DNA from 4 places in the Streptosporangium sp. LJ11 genome. Region 1 is predicted to be linked to each of the others. Evidence: riboswitches for the same ligand, from Rfam matches in the RefSeq annotation. Region 1 holds a riboswitch; each other region holds the start of a gene.

Region 1 (4,202 bases):
GGGTCGACCCGAGCTTTCTGGAGATGCGCAGGGCCGTCTCGGCCACCAGGGGACCCAGGTCTCGCACCCGCGCGGCGGTGATCCGGGAGGTGAGGCCCGAGATGGAGATCGCCGAGGTGGCGACGTCGTTGTGGTTGAAGATCGGCGCCGCGACGCAGCGCACCTCGGGCTCGTTCTCGCGGTCGTCGACCGAGTAGCCCCGCTGCCGGATCCGGCCCAGCTCGGCGCGCAGGCGCGCGGCGTCGGTGATGGTGTACCGGGTGACGTGCGGCATCCCGGCGGCCACGATCTCCTCGACGGCCTCCTCCGGCTGCCAGGCGAGGATCGCCTTGCCCACGGCGGTGCGGTAGACGGGGTTGCGGCTGCCGATGCGCGAGGCCATGCGCACGTTGGTCTCGTTCTCGACCTTGTCGATGTAGACCACGTCGGGCGGATCGTAGACCACGAGGTGGACGGTCTCCCTGGTCTCCGCCATCAGGCGGTGCGACTCCTCGGCGGCCACCGTCCGCAGGTCGAGGGTGGACAGGTAGGCCTGCCCGAGGTGCAGGGCGCCGCTGCCCAGCCGGTATGCGCCGCTCCTGCGGTCGCGCTCCAGGAGCCTGGCCTCGATGAGCGGGGCGGTCAACCGGAGCACCGTGCTCTTGGACAGGTCGAGCGCCTCGGCGAGCCGGGTGAGCGACAGGCCGTGGCCCGCACCCGCGTGGTCGCGTACGTGCGCGAGGACGGCGAGGGCGCGTCGGAGCGAGGCCGACCGGTTGCGTTCCGGAGCGGGCTCACTCATCGCGGCTTCCCAATGTGATCCGGCAATCGAATACCTGGTCAAGGTAGGCGAGTACCCCGCCCTGCGGCCACTTTGCAGCACAACGTTCTGCACTGCACAACAAACCGCGCCTGGCCGGCCGGACGGACGGTGGAGGACGGGCACCCACCCGGTTCCGTTTCTCCCCACTACCGATAATTTTTGCCTGGACCAGGGCAGAACTGTCCCTCGGGATGGTTGACAGGCCAAAATTGGTCCGTGGTCAGGATCGGATCGGTAGAGATGAGCGATTGTGAGAGTGAGCGACTTCCGCCAGTTCTGGGCCAGCTGTTCGCCGATGGAGCCGACGGAGCCGACGGGAGCGAGGGCGGCGACGGGACCGGCGGGGGCAGGGGCAGGAGGCTCTCGGTGGAGCTGCCGCCGGGGGACGTGGTGTGGCCCGACCCCGGTTACGCCCAGCTCGCCGTCCGTCGCCGTCCGGCGTTCTGGCTCAGCGAGGTGGCGGTCTCCGGCGAGTACTGGGCGCGGCTGAGGGCCCAGCACGAGCGGTCGGGCCTGTGGCCGGTGCTGCTGGAGGACTCCGTCCAGCCCTGGTCGGCCGGCCAGATCGCCCCGGACACGGCCGGTCAGATCGACAACTACCACGCCGCCGCGTTCATGGCCGAGGTGTGGTCCGACTGGATCGCCAAGGCCAACCTCGACCAGCTCGAACTGCTCGAGCCCTTCGGACCCGAGTGCCCCGGCCCGGCCCCCCCGGGCAGGCTCGCCGCAGACCCCGGCGTGGTCGCCGACTGGTACGCCGGGCTGGTGGCCGAGCGCAGGACCCCGCTCGGGCTCGTCGCGGTCGAGCGCGGGGCCGACGCCCTCGCCGTCATGGGCTGGCAGGGCGCCCTCAACCACAACGAGTGGATGGTCCCGCTCGCGGCCGTCGTGCGCAGCTGGGAGGACAGGTTCGGGGTGCGGGTGGTCGGCATGGGTTTCAACACCCTCGACCTCAGCGTCGCCGCGCCCCCGACCACCTCCGAGCACGCCCTGCACGTCGCCGCGGAGCACTGGACGTTCTGTCCCGACAGCATCATCCAGGGGGCGGGGAACCTCATCGACTACGCCGAGCAGATCAAGGGCAGGAACGCCTGGTCGTTCTGGTGGGACTGAGCGGGGCCGGGCGGGACCGGTCGGCCGGGGACGACCCGCGGGGCGGGCTCCCCTTGAGTGAACCTTTACGGAAAGGGATCGGCCGGCCTGGGGAGGGCTCGCGAGGCGGCGTTCCGCCGCGTGGATCTCCGGGCGCGGGGCCCTGGAACGGGGCCCGGGACGGGGTTTCGGGGCTGGACACCGAGATGGGGGAGACATCCGTGCTGGTAGGACGGGTGTTGGCCTGACGGGGCGATCGATGAGGCTTCCTTGAACCTTGTAGGTAGATCTTCTGGGGTTTTCATGGTGTTTGCTTTGCTTTGTCCGGTTTTGGTGGGTAGTGTCCACAGTCATCGGTAGGCGACCTGCCCTTCACAAGAGGGAGCGGCCGGCCGACGTCGAATCCCGAGGGCCCGCAGGGGCCCCGGAGCCGGGGAACCACTTTTCCGGGGTGAATCCGCCGCGACCACGCGGCGGTAGGGCAACTCCACCGCCCGAACCCGTCAGCTAACCCGGTAGACGAGATGGAGAGGAGATCCCCTCATGGATCACCGCGTTACCACGTCGGTGCAGCCCTTGTCCGTGCCGACCACCTGAACTTTTCCCCCCTTCCGCCGACATCCCCCGTTCCCCCCGGACCTTCTCGCCGCGCCTGATCGCGGCACCTTCCAGATCGTGCTCCGCGTAGCGATTGCCTGAGATTCCGGCTACGCCCCCTTTTCCGACGAGCGCGTCCCCGCCAGTGCACCCCTTCGGTGTGTCGCACGTGGCTGCCCCGTTCCCTCGCGAAAGAGCCTTTTCTCCATGCGCCCCTTCCTTGGTTTGCACAAGAACGGCCTGAGCAAGTTCACCTGGCAGAAGAACAAGCCCCGCGGAAGCCGCCTCGCCGCCGCCGCTCTGGTCGGCGCGAGCGTCCTCGCCGCCACCGGTGTCGCGGTGGCGCTGCCCGCATCCACCTGTTTCGCCGCCACCGCCGACCCCGAGGTCGGGGTGGCGAAGGCCAGCGCCGAGTCCGTCCTCCTCCAGGGCGCGACCACGGCCTCCTACTTCTGGGACGACTCCTCCGGCCGGGCCGGTGACACCGGTCTGCCCGCCAGCGGCCGGCCGATGCAGAAGGGCATGATCGCCAGCCCGAGCTGGCCCCTGCTCACCGAGGGTTACCTCATCTACAAGGGCAAGAAGGCCAAGTTCTTCGTCGGCGACCGCGGCCCCGGTTCCCCCTCGAACCAGGGCATCATGATCGACATCGACGCCAAGACCTTCGCCGACCTGACCGGTGGAACGTTCAACGCCAGCACGCTCGGCGTGGACGGCAACGGCGGGATGGGCCACATCGACATCAAGTACGTGGTCACCAAGTGGGGTGACGGTACGGGGATAAAGAACCACCCCGTCGCGTTCTCCACCGGTGCCTGGAGCCGCAGGGACACCAGCCCGGCCAAGCCTCCGACGGTCGTCTTCGCCAAGGCCCAGGAACTGGGGATAGGCGTGCAGACCCAGCCGGTGAGCGCCGCGGTGCGGCCGTGGACCGGCAAGCCCAAGGTCATGGTCGAGTCCGCCTCCTGGCACGCCCCGGCCGGCGTGGCCGTCGCCGGTGCCCGCGCCGCCGAGATCGGCGCGGGGAAGGGCTGAGCCGGAGCCGCCGCCCTCCGGAGTCCTCCGGGAACGCTCCGAAAGGGCTCCGGGAGGGCTCCGGGAGGACTCCGGGAGGACGCTGAGAGGACTCCGGTGCGGTCCGTGCCTCCCGGGGCGCGGACCGCACCGGAGGATCAGACTTCGAGCTTCTCCTCGATGCCGCGCAGGGTGTGCCGCGCGAGCGCGAGGTTGGCCCGGTTCCGGTCGAGAGCCAGGTAGAGGAACAGCCCTTTGCCGCTCCGGCCGGCGATCGGGCGGATCACGTGGTACTGCGTGCCGAGCGTGATGAGGATGTCCTCGATGCCGTCCTTGAGGCCGAGCGACTCCATGGTCCGCATCTTGGCCTTGACGACCTCGGTGTTACCCGCGGCCGCGATCTGGAGGTCGAGGTCCTTGGACCCGCCGAGCGCGCCCAGCGCCATCCCGCTGTTGTAGTCGACGACGACCGCGCCGACGGCACCGTCGATCGCCATCATCTCCTTGAGCGAGATGTCCATGTTGCCCATTGCTGTCTCCGATCACTGGGGTATCGATGTGCGCGAACCGGCGGCGGCCAGTCTGGCCGCCGTCTTGCGGCCCTCCAGCCGGAGCAGCCCGAGGTTGGTCCCCGGGCGCGCCAGGACTGTGAGGACGATCTTGGGTCCGGCGGCGTAGAACGCCGCGTAGCCGTTGG
Region 2 (4,202 bases), on a different contig from region 1:
GTCCGCCGGGAGGCGTCGGCGACGAGCACGTTCTCGACCGGCACGCCGTCCCTGGCGGCCATGGCGAGCAGGTCGTCGCGGAGCTGCCCGGCCTCCAGCGGCCTGAAGTCGTTGAAGACCGGCTCGATGAGCACCGGGTAGGCGAAGGAGGCGACCACGGTCAGGGCGAAGGCCCCGGCCGCCGCGGGGATCCACCAGCGCCGGTAGCGCCGCGCCAGGGCGATCACCGCCAGCACCATGATCGCGGTCAGCGCGGTGCCGATGCCGGTGCTCTTGGCCCGGTCGGCCGCCCACGCCGGCCAGGCCTGGGTGGACAGCCCGAAGTCGCGCAGGTGGCTCTCCGACCACATCCCCAGGGGCCAGCGCAGGATCGCCACGGCCACCGACAGCGCCAGCACGCCGAGGAGCGCCCGCAGCCACCAGGGCCCCGGCAGCCGGCCGGCGAGCCGCGCGCCCAGCGGGGTGGCCACCAGCACCCCCGCCACGACCAGCGTCAGGCCGAGCGACAGATAGCCGGGAAGGCTGACCAGCGCGTCGAACGTCCCGGCCCTGGCGATCTGCTCGGCGGTGAAGTCGCGGGCCGGATCGGGAACGACGGCCGGGGCCCCCTCGGGCAGCGCCCTCCAGGGCGTCATGAACGCCACGACCGCCAGCGTGACCACCCCCAGGGCGGCCAGCGCCCACCCCGCCGACCGCACGCCCGCGGGCGTGTCCGTCGTGCTCAGCGTCACGTGAGTTCCTCCCTGAGGTAGTCGCGCCAGGCTCGGGTGAACTCGTCCACCGGCAGGCCGAGCGTGCTCTCGACATCGCTACCGTAGAGCCTCACCAGGGCCTTCTCCCCGAAGCGCTCCGCGACGAACCGGCAGGCGAGCCACGCCTCCTCGTAGGCCTGCGCGAGCCTCGGCGCGCCGGGGGCGAAGTCGGCCGGGCCGGGGAGCCTGGCGGGCAGGACGCCCGAGCGCACCTCGGCGGCCAGTTCGGCGGCGGCCGTACGCACCGCGATCCCGGCGTCGCGGTAGCCCGCGTAGTCGGCGAAGCCCTCCGACAGCCACATCGGCACCCGGCCGCCGCGGGTCGCGCCGGTGGCCACGTGGGCGAGCTCGTGGGTGATCACCACGTCCCTGCCGGTCGCGGTGAGCCGGGCGTACCCCGACGGCAGGACGACCACCCGGTCCGCGGTCGCCATCGCGGCCAGGCCGCGGGTGCTCCCGGCCCCGGCGAGCGCCGCGGCCTCGGCGTCGGTGGCGGGGAAGAGGACCACCGCGGGGACCGGCCCCCAGATCGCCGCGATCGTCGCGCGGGCCCGGTCGGCCCTGGCCGCCAGATCCCGCAGGACGGCGGCCGGGACGCCGTGGCCGATCACGAGGGAGTGCTCGCCCCGGACGGTGACCGCGGCGCCCCGCCACAGGTCTCGGGGGTCGCGCGGGCTCCGGGAGGCGTACGGGACGAGGGGGCGGGGGGCGCGCGGGAGGGGTGCGGCTCCGGCCAGGAGAGGTCCCGTCCCGGCGAACGGGCCGGCGCTCATCAGCGCCAGCATCCCGGCGAGCACGGCGCGGCGCCCTTTCGGGACGGACACGAGCCGATGGTACTCGACCGGCATGGAGCGGCCCCGGTCCTCCTGGTGGAGGACCGGGGCCGCTTTTCCGTGCTCGGGCGCGTGCTCGGGCATGTGCTCGGGCGCGTGCTCCGGCGCGGGCTCGGATTCCGTACCTGGGCTCCGTGCTCACGCGCGGGTCCCGGGCTCCGTACCCGGGCTCCGTACCCGGGCTCCGTACCCGGGCTCCGTACCCGGGCTTCGTGCGGGGCTCAGGCCCCGGGCCGTACCGCTCCGGCGAAGGAGGACCTGTAGTAGCCCGCCAGCCTCACGACACGGACCGTCTTGCCGCTGCTCGGCGAGTGGACCATCCTGCCCTTGCCGACGTACATGCCGACATGACCCTTTCCACTGAAGAACAGCAGGTCACCGGGGCGCAAATTGCTCCACGAGACCTTTTTCCTGATCGACCTGTACTGGCTGTGCGTGATCCTGGGAAGGGACACGCCCGCCTTCCGCCAGGCGTACCGGACGAGCCCCGAGCAGTCGAACGCTCCGGGACCGGAGGCTCCCCACCGGTACGGATCGCCGATCTGCCTCTTGGCCGCCGAGACCGCCTTGCCGGCCCGGACCTTCTGCAGTGCCGCCCTGCTCTTCCTGGCCTTGGCCTTGACCGTGGCCTTGGTTTCGGCCTTGGCCTTGGTCCCGGTCTGAGAGGCGGTCTTCTTGGTGCTCTCGGCCTTCTCGGAGACACCGGCCACGCTGTTGACCAGTATCTCGGAGGGGCCGTCCACCGCCTGCGCCGCCGTGGACCCCAGGGTGACCGCTCCGGCTGAGGCGGTCAGGGTGAGGGCGATGCCGCCGAGGGAAAGGCGGAAAAGGCGCGACAGACGAGGGTTGTACGGGGTGGTAGACAGGATTTCTCCTTGGGACTTCCACTGATGCCTACCGGGTTAGCTGACGGATTCGGGCTTGGAAGATGCCCTACGGCACAAACGCGCCGATTCACCCCTGGCCACGCTGTATCGGGCCTTTTGGGTCCCCGGTTCCATGCCTCCTGGCTGCATAGATTCGGCGGGCCGCCGCGACGAGCCCTGCCCCCGGGTGGGGGCGCGGCGGCCGGTTGGATTTCTATAGGGACACCGGCCCGAAGACCGACATTCACCGCGACGGCGTGGCTTGCACGTCGCGACGCCAGAAGTTACCCCGATCTCCAACTTTCGGCAAAGCATTCGCCAAATTGGAAGATCTACTACCCCTCTTGATCTTCCTGTTACCCCTGCTTAATGGCTATTTATGCTATTGAGATATGACTCTCGTCACACCCTTCTCTCTAGTCCGACAAATCACGATTTATGTAATCTTCATCACACTCACCGCCGGTGGAGCGGTCCCGGACGATCCGGCCGGGTGACCTCAGCGCCTGACGCACGTGTAGGCGCCGTACATCGACTCCCGGAAGCCCGCCTCGACGATCTCGAATCCGGCGGCGTCGAGCATCGGTTCGAGCAGCCACCTGAAGGTGCTGTACTCGGTGCGCAGATGCTCGGCGTAGTCGTCGCGGGTGTAGCCCAGCGCGGGATCGCCCGCCGCGCCGTCGAGCCAGCGGCCGAGCACGGCGTCGGCGTCGGCCGGCCGGAAGTCGAAGATCAGGTCCCGCAGGCGCAGGACGCCCCCGGGCCGTACGATCCGCGCGACGCGGTCGAGCGCGACGGCCTTCCAGAAGTCGGGGAGCTGGTGGAGCGCGTGGCGGGTGTAGACCGCGTCGGCGGGCGGCCCCGCGTGCTCGTAGGACAGGAAGCCCGCACGCACGCGCTCAAGGCCGGAGAGCCCCTCCTCGGCGGCGCGGGCGCCGAGGAAGTCGTGCATCGCCGGGGAGACGTCCACCGCCACCACCCGCCGGAACCGCCGCGCCGCGGCGAGGGCGAACTGCCCCGTCCCCGCGCCGAACTCCACGACCGTCGCCGCCTCCCCCACGCCGTGCCCCGCGAGCACGGCGAGGTCCTCCCCGGGGTCGGGCCTGCCCTGCTTGCGGTCGAACCCGGCGACGAACGCGGCGTCGAGGTGCTCGGGACCGGCGTACGCGAGCTCGTCGGGCATCCACGGCTTGATCATGTCCCGATGCTGGCAGTACCGCCGTGTCCGGCACATCCGGTTTTTTCCGGCACCCCGTCACGCGCGAGGCGGGGCCGGGACCTCCCCGGCGGGAGCGCGGTCAGGGGCGGACGGCTCCGACGATGCGGCGGCCGTAGGCGGACAGCGGGACGACCTTGACGACGTCGCCGGTCTGCGGGGCGTGCACGATCTGGCCGTTGCCCGCGTACATGCTGACATGGCCGAGACCCTCGCTGAAGATGAGGTCGCCCGGCTGGAGCTCGCTCAGCGAGACCTTGCGGCTCGCGCCCCAGCTCCACTGCTCCCAGGTCGTGCGGGGGAGGCTGACCCCCCCGCTGCGCCAGGCGCCCTGGACCAGGCCGGAGCAGTCCCAGCCGCCGGGGCCCGTGCCACCGTACCGGTAGGGCTTGCCGACCTGGGCGAAGGCGAACTGCAGGGCGGCGCGGGCGTTGCCCGAGGCGGAGCCGTTGTACTGGATCCCGGCGCTCTCGGGGTTGCCCGTCCTGAAGGCGTTGAGCTCGCGCAGGATCTTCGTCTGGGCCTTGACCATCTT
Region 3 (4,202 bases), on a different contig from region 1:
CTGACCGAACCCCGGGCTCGCCAGTACCTGCTCGCGCTCTGCCGCGGTGCGAGCGTGGTCGGAGAGCTGCACGTCGAAGCTGAGCTTCTGAGCGGTGGTCATCGCACGGATCCTTCTCTTGGTGTCTGGCTTACCCTTGGGTCCATTCTGCGTCGGACCGGGTAACGGGAAACTACTCCATCTATGCCGAAAACCGGCAGTGCTGGAGAAACAAAAACGCACCTGGCGGCTCGGGTGAGCCGCCAGGCGCGTCGGGGTCGAGGAGGGCGGCTTCCTCAGCCGGCTACTCGGGCGGTGATGTCGTCGCCGATCTCGTGGGTGGTCCGGCCGGCCCGGCCGGCCGGCCGCTCGGCCAGGTCGTCGGCGACGGCCCGCTCGACCCTGGCGGCCTCGGCGGCCATGCCCAGGTGGTCGAGGAGCATGGCGACCGACAGGATCGTGGCGGTCGGGTCGGCCTTGCCCTGGCCCGCGATGTCGGGGGCGCTGCCGTGGACCGGCTCGAACATGCTCGGCGCGGTGCGGTCGGGGTTGACGTTGCCGCTGGCCGCCAGGCCGATGCCACCGGCGATCGCCGCGCCGATGTCGGTGAGGATGTCGCCGAAGAGGTTGTCGGTGACGATCACGTCGAAGCGCTCCGGCTGGCTGACGAAGAACATCGAGGCCGCGTCGACGTGACAGTAGTCGGTCTGGACGTCGGGATACTCCAGGCCGACACGGTCGAAGGTGCGGGCCCAGAGGTCGCCGGCGTAGGTGAGCACGTTGGTCTTGTGGACCAGCGTCAGCTTCCTGCGGGGGCGGCCCAGCGCCTTGTCGAAGGCGTAGCGCACGACGCGCTCGACGCCGTGGGCGGTGTTCAGCGACTCCTGGGTGGCGATCTCGTGCGGCGTGCCCCGGCGCATGACGCCGCCCGCACCGGCGTACGGGCCCTCGGTGCCCTCGCGGACGACGACCATGTCGATGTCCTCGGGACGGGCCTTGCCCAGCGGCGTCTCGACGCCGGGGAAGAGCTTGACCGGGCGGAGGTTCACGTAGTGGTCGAGCTGGAAGCGGAGCTTGAGCAGCAGGTCGCGCTCCAGGACGCCCGGGGGCACGCTGGGGTCGCCGACCGCGCCGAGCAGGATCGCGTCGTATCCGCGCAGTTCGTCGAGGACCGGATCGGGCAGGGTCTCGCCGGTCTCGTGGTAGCGCTTGGCACCGAGGTCGTAGGTGGTGGTCTCCACCTTCGTGCCGACCGCTTCGAGGACCTTCAGCCCCTCGGTGACGACCTCGACTCCGATTCCGTCCCCGGGGATGACCGCCAGGCGAATGTTACGCGAATCCATGCAGGCACCTTACCGGTCCGTCTCGGTGATCGAACACCGGTCTCATCCTCCGGACACATCCGCCCGACGAGGCCTCTGATCGTTTTGTCCATCTTTGCTTGGTATTGACCGTTTCGAGAGGTTTCGTTATGGTCCTCCCATTCACGTCAATGCCTAATCCGTACGGGCCATCCCCTTACCGGGCCCGCACGGAGCCGGGGAACCACTCTTTACGGGATCTACCGGACCCCGGGCACCCCGCTCCTCCCCCGGAGCGCGTTCCCGGCCGTCATCAGGTGGATTCCTTGGGGCGAATCAGCGCGTTCTCGCGCCGTAGGGCGGCCTCCACGCCCGAGCCCGACAGCTCACCCGGCCGGCCTTATGGAAGGAATCACCCTGTCCGGCACAGTTCTCCCCCGTGTCCTGTCCATCTCCGCCTCCATGATCGTCGCCGGCGCCGCGGTGTGCGCGACCTCGACCGCCGCCCTGGCCGCATCACCGCCCCCCGCCCCCGGGCCCGCCGCGCTCAACACCCCCGCGCTGAAGGACGCGCTGAAGGCCACGGCCGTCAAGCCCGCCTGGCAGAAAGCCGTGAAGTGGGCCATGTCCAAGCGCGGAACGCCCTACGTCTGGGGCGGCACCGGCAACGGCGGCTTCGACTGCTCCGGCCTGGTGCTCCGCGCCTACGGCGCAGCCGGGATCAAGCTCCCCCGCGTCACCAACGACCAGTACGCCGCCTTCTCCAAAAAGATCACCTGGGAGAATCTCAAGCCCGGTGACCTGGCCTTCTTCAGTGGCCTCGGCCACGTCGGCATGATCACAAAGCCCGGCTACATGGTTCACGCCCCGCGGACCGGCGACGTGGTCAAGGAGGAGAAACTCGACTCCTGGCGTCGCGAATCCTTCGTCGGCGCGGTGCGTCCCGACCCGCAGGGGGTTCAGCTGGCCAAGCGGGTCGAGCTCGCGACCGAAGCCGTGACCGACGGATGAGACACGCCGGCGGATCACCGCTGGGAGGCCGTGGAGACCCCGGCGGTGGAGAGAACGGGTTCAGCGGGTGGGAGCACCGCCGTTGTCCCTGCGGTCCAGAGCGGTCTGGAGCGCGTCGATGGCCTCGTCCTCGGTCTCCTCGGGACGGTTCCAGGGATACATGTCGTACATGGCGAATCTCGTCTCGGTCGCATGCCGGCAAGGAAGGTGGTCGAGACTCCGGTCGGGACTCCGACCAGGCCTGATGTCGCGGGTCCGGATCACGGACCGGCGGCGGGGGCTTGGGGCCGGCATGCGCCACGACACCGCGGCGAGTCGCCGGCCTGCCCCTGTCAGGCCTCGCCGCGGCAGGTAGGAATTACGAGAACCTGGCGCATTTGACTCCAGGTTACCCGTCCGCGGGAAAACCGTCTCGCCCGGCGTACGCACTTCTCACATGCTGAGACGAGACGTGGCCGCCGCCCCGGTCCCCGGGGCGGCGGCCACGTCGGCGGTACGGCTAGTCGGCCAGGTCGACCGAGCGGCCGCTGTCGGCGCCGATCTCCGAACCAATCTGGTCGATCACCTCGGCCGGGATGGCGGTGTCGACGGTGAGCGCGATGAGCGCCTTGCCGCCCTTGGCGTCACGGGCCACCTGCATCGAGGCGATGTTGATCGAGTGGTCGCCGAGAATGCGGCCGACCACGCCGACGATGCCGGGGCGGTCGGTGTAGGTGAAGAACGACAGGTGGTCGGTCGGCTCGATCTCCATCTGGTAGCCGTTGACCTCGACGATCTTCGTGATCTGCCTCGGCCCGGCCAGGGTGCCGGAGACCGAGACCGCGCGGCCGTCGGCGAGGACGCCCCGGACCGTCACGACGTTGCGCCAGTCGGGGCTGTCGGAGCTGGTGATCAGCTCGACCGACACGCCGCGGTCCTTGGCCAGCAGGGGGGCGTTGACGTAGGTGACCAAGTCCTCGACCACGTCGGTGAAGACGCCCTTGAGCGCGGCCAGCTCCAGTACCCGGACGTCGTGGGAGGCGATCTCACCGCGCACCTCGACGTCGAGCTTGGTGGCGACCTCGCCCGCGAGGGCGGTGAACACCCGGCCGAGCTTCTCGGCCAGCGGCAGGCCCGGCTTGACGTCCTCGGCGACGGCGCCGCCCTGGACGTTGACCGCGTCCGGCACGAACTCCCCGGCGAGCGCGAGCTTCACGCTGCGCGCGACCTGGGTGCCGGCCTTCTCCTGGGCCTCGTGGGTGGAGGCGCCCAGGTGCGGGGTGACGACGACCTGGTCGAGCTCGAAGAGCGGGCTGTCGGTGACCGGCTCCTTCGGGAACACGTCGATGCCGGCGCCGGCGACGCGACCTTCCTTGATCGCGGAGTAGAGGGCGTTCTCGTCGATGATGCCGCCGCGGGCGACGTTGATGAGGCGGACGTTCGGCTTGACCGTGTGGAGCTCCCTGTCACCGATGAGACCGATGGTCTCCTTGGACTTGGGCAGGTGCACGGTGATGAAGTCGGCCTCACTCAGCGCCTCCTCCAGCGAGACCAGCCGGACGCCCATCTGCGCGGCGCGGGCCGGCTGCAGGTAGGGGTCGTAGGCGATCAGCTCGACGCCGAACGGCTGGAGGCGCTGCGCGACCAGCTGGCCGATCTTGCCGAGGCCGAGGATCGCGACGACCTTCTCGTCGAGCTCCACGCCGGTGTACTTCGAGCGCTTCCACTCGCCGCCCTTGAGCGCGGAGTGCGCCTGGGCGACGTTGCGGGCGGAGGCGAGAATGAGGGCGACGGTGTGCTCGGCGGCGCTGGTGATGTTGGAGGTGGGCGCGTTGACGACCATGACTCCGGCCTTGGTGGCCGCCTCCACGTCGACGTTGTCCAGGCCGACGCCGGCGCGGGCGACGACACGGAGCCTGGGAGCGTTGGCGA
Region 4 (4,202 bases), on a different contig from region 1:
GCCGCCGGGCACGGCCGCGACGTCCCACTTGCCCTTGTTGCTGTCACCGGCCGCGCCGGAGACCACGCCGAGCATCCAGGCCGGGCAGCCCATGGTCGCGAAGGCGCCCTTCTTGATCGCGGCGTTCCACGGCGGGGTGAACGAGGCGAGCTTGGCGGTCAGGCCCGCCTCGCTGAAGCTCTTCACCGTGTCGAAGGAGGTCTTGATGGCCGGGTTGGTCTCGATGATGAGCTGGTTGTTCTTGTCGAAGTAGGCGACGTTGCCGTTCTTCGGCGCCTCCTGCGACAGGATCACGTTGTAGAGCGTGTTGGGGCCGTCGAGGAACTTGGGGTCGGTCTTGCCGGGGTTGGCGGCCTTGAACTTCTCGCCGATCGCCTTGAAGGCGTTCCAGTCCGGCCAGAGCTTGCCGACCTCCTCGCGGTCGGTGGGCAGGCCCGCCTTCTCGAACAGGTCCTTGCGGTAGCACATGGTCATGCCGCCGATGTCCGTGCCCAGGGCGAAGAGCTTGTTGTCGGCGTTGATGCCGTTGTCCCACTTCGCTGCGGGGAAGTCGGCCTTGCGGCTGTCCAGCCCGTACTCGGCCAGGTCGGTGAAGAACTGCGGGCGGGCCTTCATGAGACCCATCGCGCCCTCGTCCAGGGCGATGATGTCGGCGGCGCCGCTGCCCGCCTGCAGGCGCTGGAGCAGCTGCGGGAGGTAGACGTCCTCGAACCGGTCGGTCAGGTTCTGGTACTTGACCTGGATGTTCGGGTGCGCCGCGTTCCACGTCTCCACGGCCTTGTCGTAGCCGAAGTTCTCGCCGCCGCCGAAGGTGTGCACGGTGATGGTCACCGGCTCGGCCGGAGCGGCGGCGGAACCGGTGCCCGCGGCGGGCGCGGACGGCTCGCTGGAACTGCACGAAGTGATGGCCAGGGCGGTGGCCGCCATGACCGCGACGGCGGCCAGCTTGCCGTGCCGCTTGTTGTTCAACATTACGGACCCCTCTCAGGTGGTCGCCCGAATCATTGGGAGGCGACATCGCGGGCCGGTCCCCGACAAACGCGGTCCTCGCGACGAGGTCGTTCCTCAATGTGCTTTGGGAGCGCTCCCACGAAGAGTGGACGATAGGCAACCGAGACGTCAATATGCCGAAACTCAACCGTTACATCCGGTCGTTTTAGGCAGGACTATCGGCATCGAATATGCACAAACACCTCATCAGGGTGATTGGGAGCGCTCCCATCTCACGGGCATACAGTCGGGGCATTTCGTGTCCGTGCGGGGTGGGGGACGCGGAACGCTCCCGGGGGCGGGTGGACCGGGCGGCCGTTCACCGGCGGGGGGCCGGGACGCCCGCGCCGCCGGGGGAGGCGGGCGCGGGCGGCGGGCGCGGGGTCAGTCGGAGTAGACGGGGTATCCGTAGCCGACGATCTGGGAGACGGGCCGGACGCGCTGTTCGACGTCGCCGTTGCCGGTGTTGCCCTCGATCGTGGTGATCGTGCCGTCCCCGTTGTCCTTCTTCACGAAGCCGACGTGGTCGATGCCGTCGATGCTCTTGCCGCCGGCCCAGTCGAAGTAGACGACGGCGCCGGGGGTGGGGATGGTGCCCCAGTGCCCGTTGTCCTTGAACCACTTGGCGTGGGCTACGGTGTAGGCGTCCCAGCCCATCGTGGGGCGGATGCCGGCCATCTCGCCGACCCAGGAGACGAACATCGCGCACCAGGGGGCGTTGGCGTAGTCGTACACGGTGTTGCCGCCGTCGCGGGCGAGGGTCTCCTTGGCGCGAGGGCTCGACATGTACCAGGAGTGGAACTTGGTCCCGCCGCCCTCGGCGTTCTCGCGGATGCCGATCTGCTTGGAGGCGATGTCCAGGACCTTCGCCGCGGAGACCTTGGGAAGTCTCTCGGCCACGGTCTGGAGCGGGGTTTTGGCGGCCTTGGACGTCTGCGCCTTGGTGTCGACGGGCGGAGCGTTCACGACGCCGTGGCCGTCGGCCAGGGCGACGCCGGTGGTGCCGGTCGTCAGGGCGATACAGGCGCCCAGGACGGCGCATGCCGCGCGGGGGGTGGAGATGAGGCGATGCTTAGCCATACGGGGGTTCGACTCCTTGCTTCGCTTCCATTCCGCCTACCGGGTTAGCTGACGGGTTCGGGCTGGGAAGTGCCCTACGGCGCACAGGTGCGCTGATTCACCCCAGGAACGTGGTTCCCCGGTTCCGCAGACCTCGCGGATTCGGCGGCCGTGCTCACCGGCGGAAGGTCTCCGTCAGGTGGGACACGGTCGGGCAATGTGACGGCAATGCATAGACCTGGATAGATCTAGGCAATCGCCATGAATAGGACGAAGGTACGCCAGACGGACAGACGATTACAAGTAGGACATATTGCCCTGACTTGGGAATACGTCCGAATCGGATCGGTGTTGCGGGGTGCCGCCCGGCCCGGGAGCGGGGTGAGGCCGCGCCGGCCGCGTCTCCTTCCGGCGGCTGGGGGAACGCCCCGCCGAGGCCGGGATCCCCTGCCCCCACGGCGATCCCGGTTTTCCGGACCCGCCTGCGAGCCGTCGGACGGGGGGTGCTATGACGTGCGGGCGAACCCCCTGGTCCAAGGTGGCGTGTCCTTATGTTTCCGAACAGGCATTCGATAGTAAAAAGTATTCGGATGGTAGGGGTTCTCCCATGGAAGGTCAGGAGAGGGCGCGCGGGAGCCAGAGGTCCGCGACCCGCGCCTGACGAGGTTTCCGCAGCTCAGAGCGATGGGGCATGGGTGCGATCCGGCCGTCGGCGGGCCTGGCCGCCCGAAGGGTAAAGAAACGTGCGCTCGGAGGGGCCCGACGCCCGCGAAGGTAAAGATAAGAGGTAAAGGAACACGCTTTCCAGGAGGCCTCGCCGTCCGCGGAGGTAAAGGCGTGCGGGACGGGGGAGCGCGTTCCCGGGAGGTGCGGGCCGCCCGCCGGGGTCAGGTCGCCGAGCCGGACCACGCGCGAAACAGCGGAAGCAGGAAGCGGTCGACCGTCTCCTCGACGAACTCCCGGTCCAGCGGCTTTCCGGTGAAGAACAGCCGGTACCACACCAGCGCCTCGGTGACCTTCCTGAGCTCGACCGCGTCCACCGGCCCCGGGAGCTCGCCGCGCTCCCTGGCGCGGTCGAGCAGCGGGGTGGTGCCCGTGATGTCGGCACGGGGCACGTTGTCGCGCAGGGCGGCGGCCAGGTCGGGGGAGGTGAGGAGCGCGGGGAACAGGCCGAAGATCATCGCGTGCTTCCGCTCCAGGATCCGGCAGAACCCGTCCACGACCTCGATCAGATCCCCGCGCATCGTCCCGGTGTCGGGCGGCGGCGCGACCTCGATCTCAAGGTGGTTGCAGATCAGGTCCACGACCAGCGCCTCCTTGTCCTGCCAGCGACGGTAGATCGTGGCCTTGCTGGCGCTGGCCCGCCTGGCGATCTGGTCGACGGACATCCGGTCGTATCCGACCTCGGACAGCAGGTCCAGAGTCGCGTCGAGGATCGCCCGTTCCCGCGCGGGATCGAGACGCAAGGTGCCTCCGATGGTTCACGAGTGCTGCCTGATCTCCCAGAAGCGTACGCCGGTCAGCTCCTCCGACCTCTCCCAGAGCCTGGCCGCCACCACCGCGTCCAGCGCCTTCGGCGAGGGGCGCAGCACCTTCGGCCCCGGCCCGACGTACTGCCCGCCCCTCGCCTCGGGAGAGGTCGCCGCGTACAGGGACGGCAGGGCGCCCCTGGCGGGCGGCTGCAGCGCCAGGCGCATCAGGGCGCTGAGGGGGCGGGTGAGGGCACCCAGCTTCATGATGCCGGTGGCCGTCATGCCCGGGTGGGTCGCCAGGCTCAGCAGGGCGGCCCCCGAGGCGTCGGCGCGGCGCTGCAGCTCCAGGGCGAACAGCAGGTTGGCCAGCTTGGAACGGCCGTAGGCGGAGAACCTGCCGTACCGGCGCTCGAGAGCCAGGTCGTCGAAGTCGATCGCGCCGACGGAGTGGGCGTCGCTGGAGACCGTGACCACCCGGGCGGCGGGGGCGGCCAGCAGGCGTGGCATGAGCAGCCCGGTCAGCGCGAAGTGCCCCAGGTGGTTGACGCCGAACTGGGTCTCGAAACCGTCGGCGGTGGTCCGCCGGGGCATCGGACCCACCCCGGCGTTGTTGACCAGCAGGTCGAGCGGCCCGTCGACCGTCTCGGCGAACGCGCGCACCGAGCCGAGGTCGGCCAGGTC

What was found. A riboswitch is a leader RNA that binds a small molecule or an ion and turns the genes downstream of it on or off. The one in region 1 is predicted to bind cyclic di-AMP.
Region 2: linked by a shared signal. The riboswitch ahead of ACTOQ3_RS02890 (C40 family peptidase) and the one ahead of ACTOQ3_RS01155 (hypothetical protein) in region 1 are both predicted to bind cyclic di-AMP.
Region 3: linked by a shared signal. The riboswitch ahead of ACTOQ3_RS18280 (C40 family peptidase) and the one ahead of ACTOQ3_RS01155 (hypothetical protein) in region 1 are both predicted to bind cyclic di-AMP.
Region 4: linked by a shared signal. The riboswitch ahead of ACTOQ3_RS28650 (CHAP domain-containing protein) and the one ahead of ACTOQ3_RS01155 (hypothetical protein) in region 1 are both predicted to bind cyclic di-AMP.

What each region holds. Positions count from the first base shown of each region.
Region 1 is NZ_JBPXMB010000001.1:237,502-241,703, reverse strand. It holds gene ACTOQ3_RS01165 (IclR family transcriptional regulator) at 1-781, opposite strand, end outside; gene ACTOQ3_RS01160 (DUF4253 domain-containing protein) at 1,043-1,915, shown strand; cyclic di-AMP (ydaO/yuaA leader) riboswitch at 2,281-2,431, shown strand; gene ACTOQ3_RS01155 (hypothetical protein) at 2,699-3,526, shown strand; gene ACTOQ3_RS01150 (hypothetical protein) at 3,664-4,035, opposite strand; gene ACTOQ3_RS01145 (roadblock/LC7 domain-containing protein) at 4,048-4,202, opposite strand, start outside.
Region 2 is NZ_JBPXMB010000002.1:66,918-71,119, reverse strand. It holds gene ACTOQ3_RS02900 (M48 family metallopeptidase) at 1-731, opposite strand, end outside; gene ACTOQ3_RS02895 (hypothetical protein) at 728-1,576, opposite strand; gene ACTOQ3_RS02890 (C40 family peptidase) at 1,807-2,328, opposite strand; cyclic di-AMP (ydaO/yuaA leader) riboswitch at 2,462-2,621, opposite strand; gene ACTOQ3_RS02885 (class I SAM-dependent methyltransferase) at 2,951-3,649, opposite strand; gene ACTOQ3_RS02880 (NlpC/P60 family protein) at 3,750-4,202, opposite strand, start outside.
Region 3 is NZ_JBPXMB010000011.1:199,001-203,202, reverse strand. It holds gene ACTOQ3_RS18290 (branched-chain amino acid aminotransferase) at 1-102, opposite strand, end outside; gene ACTOQ3_RS18285 (3-isopropylmalate dehydrogenase) at 276-1,322, opposite strand; cyclic di-AMP (ydaO/yuaA leader) riboswitch at 1,463-1,695, shown strand; gene ACTOQ3_RS18280 (C40 family peptidase) at 1,683-2,291, shown strand; gene serA (phosphoglycerate dehydrogenase) at 2,791-4,202, opposite strand, start outside.
Region 4 is NZ_JBPXMB010000021.1:61,125-65,326, reverse strand. It holds gene ACTOQ3_RS28655 (ABC transporter substrate-binding protein) at 1-972, opposite strand, end outside; gene ACTOQ3_RS28650 (CHAP domain-containing protein) at 1,375-2,070, opposite strand; cyclic di-AMP (ydaO/yuaA leader) riboswitch at 2,089-2,227, opposite strand; gene ACTOQ3_RS28645 (TetR/AcrR family transcriptional regulator) at 2,937-3,515, opposite strand; gene ACTOQ3_RS28640 (oxidoreductase) at 3,531-4,202, opposite strand, start outside.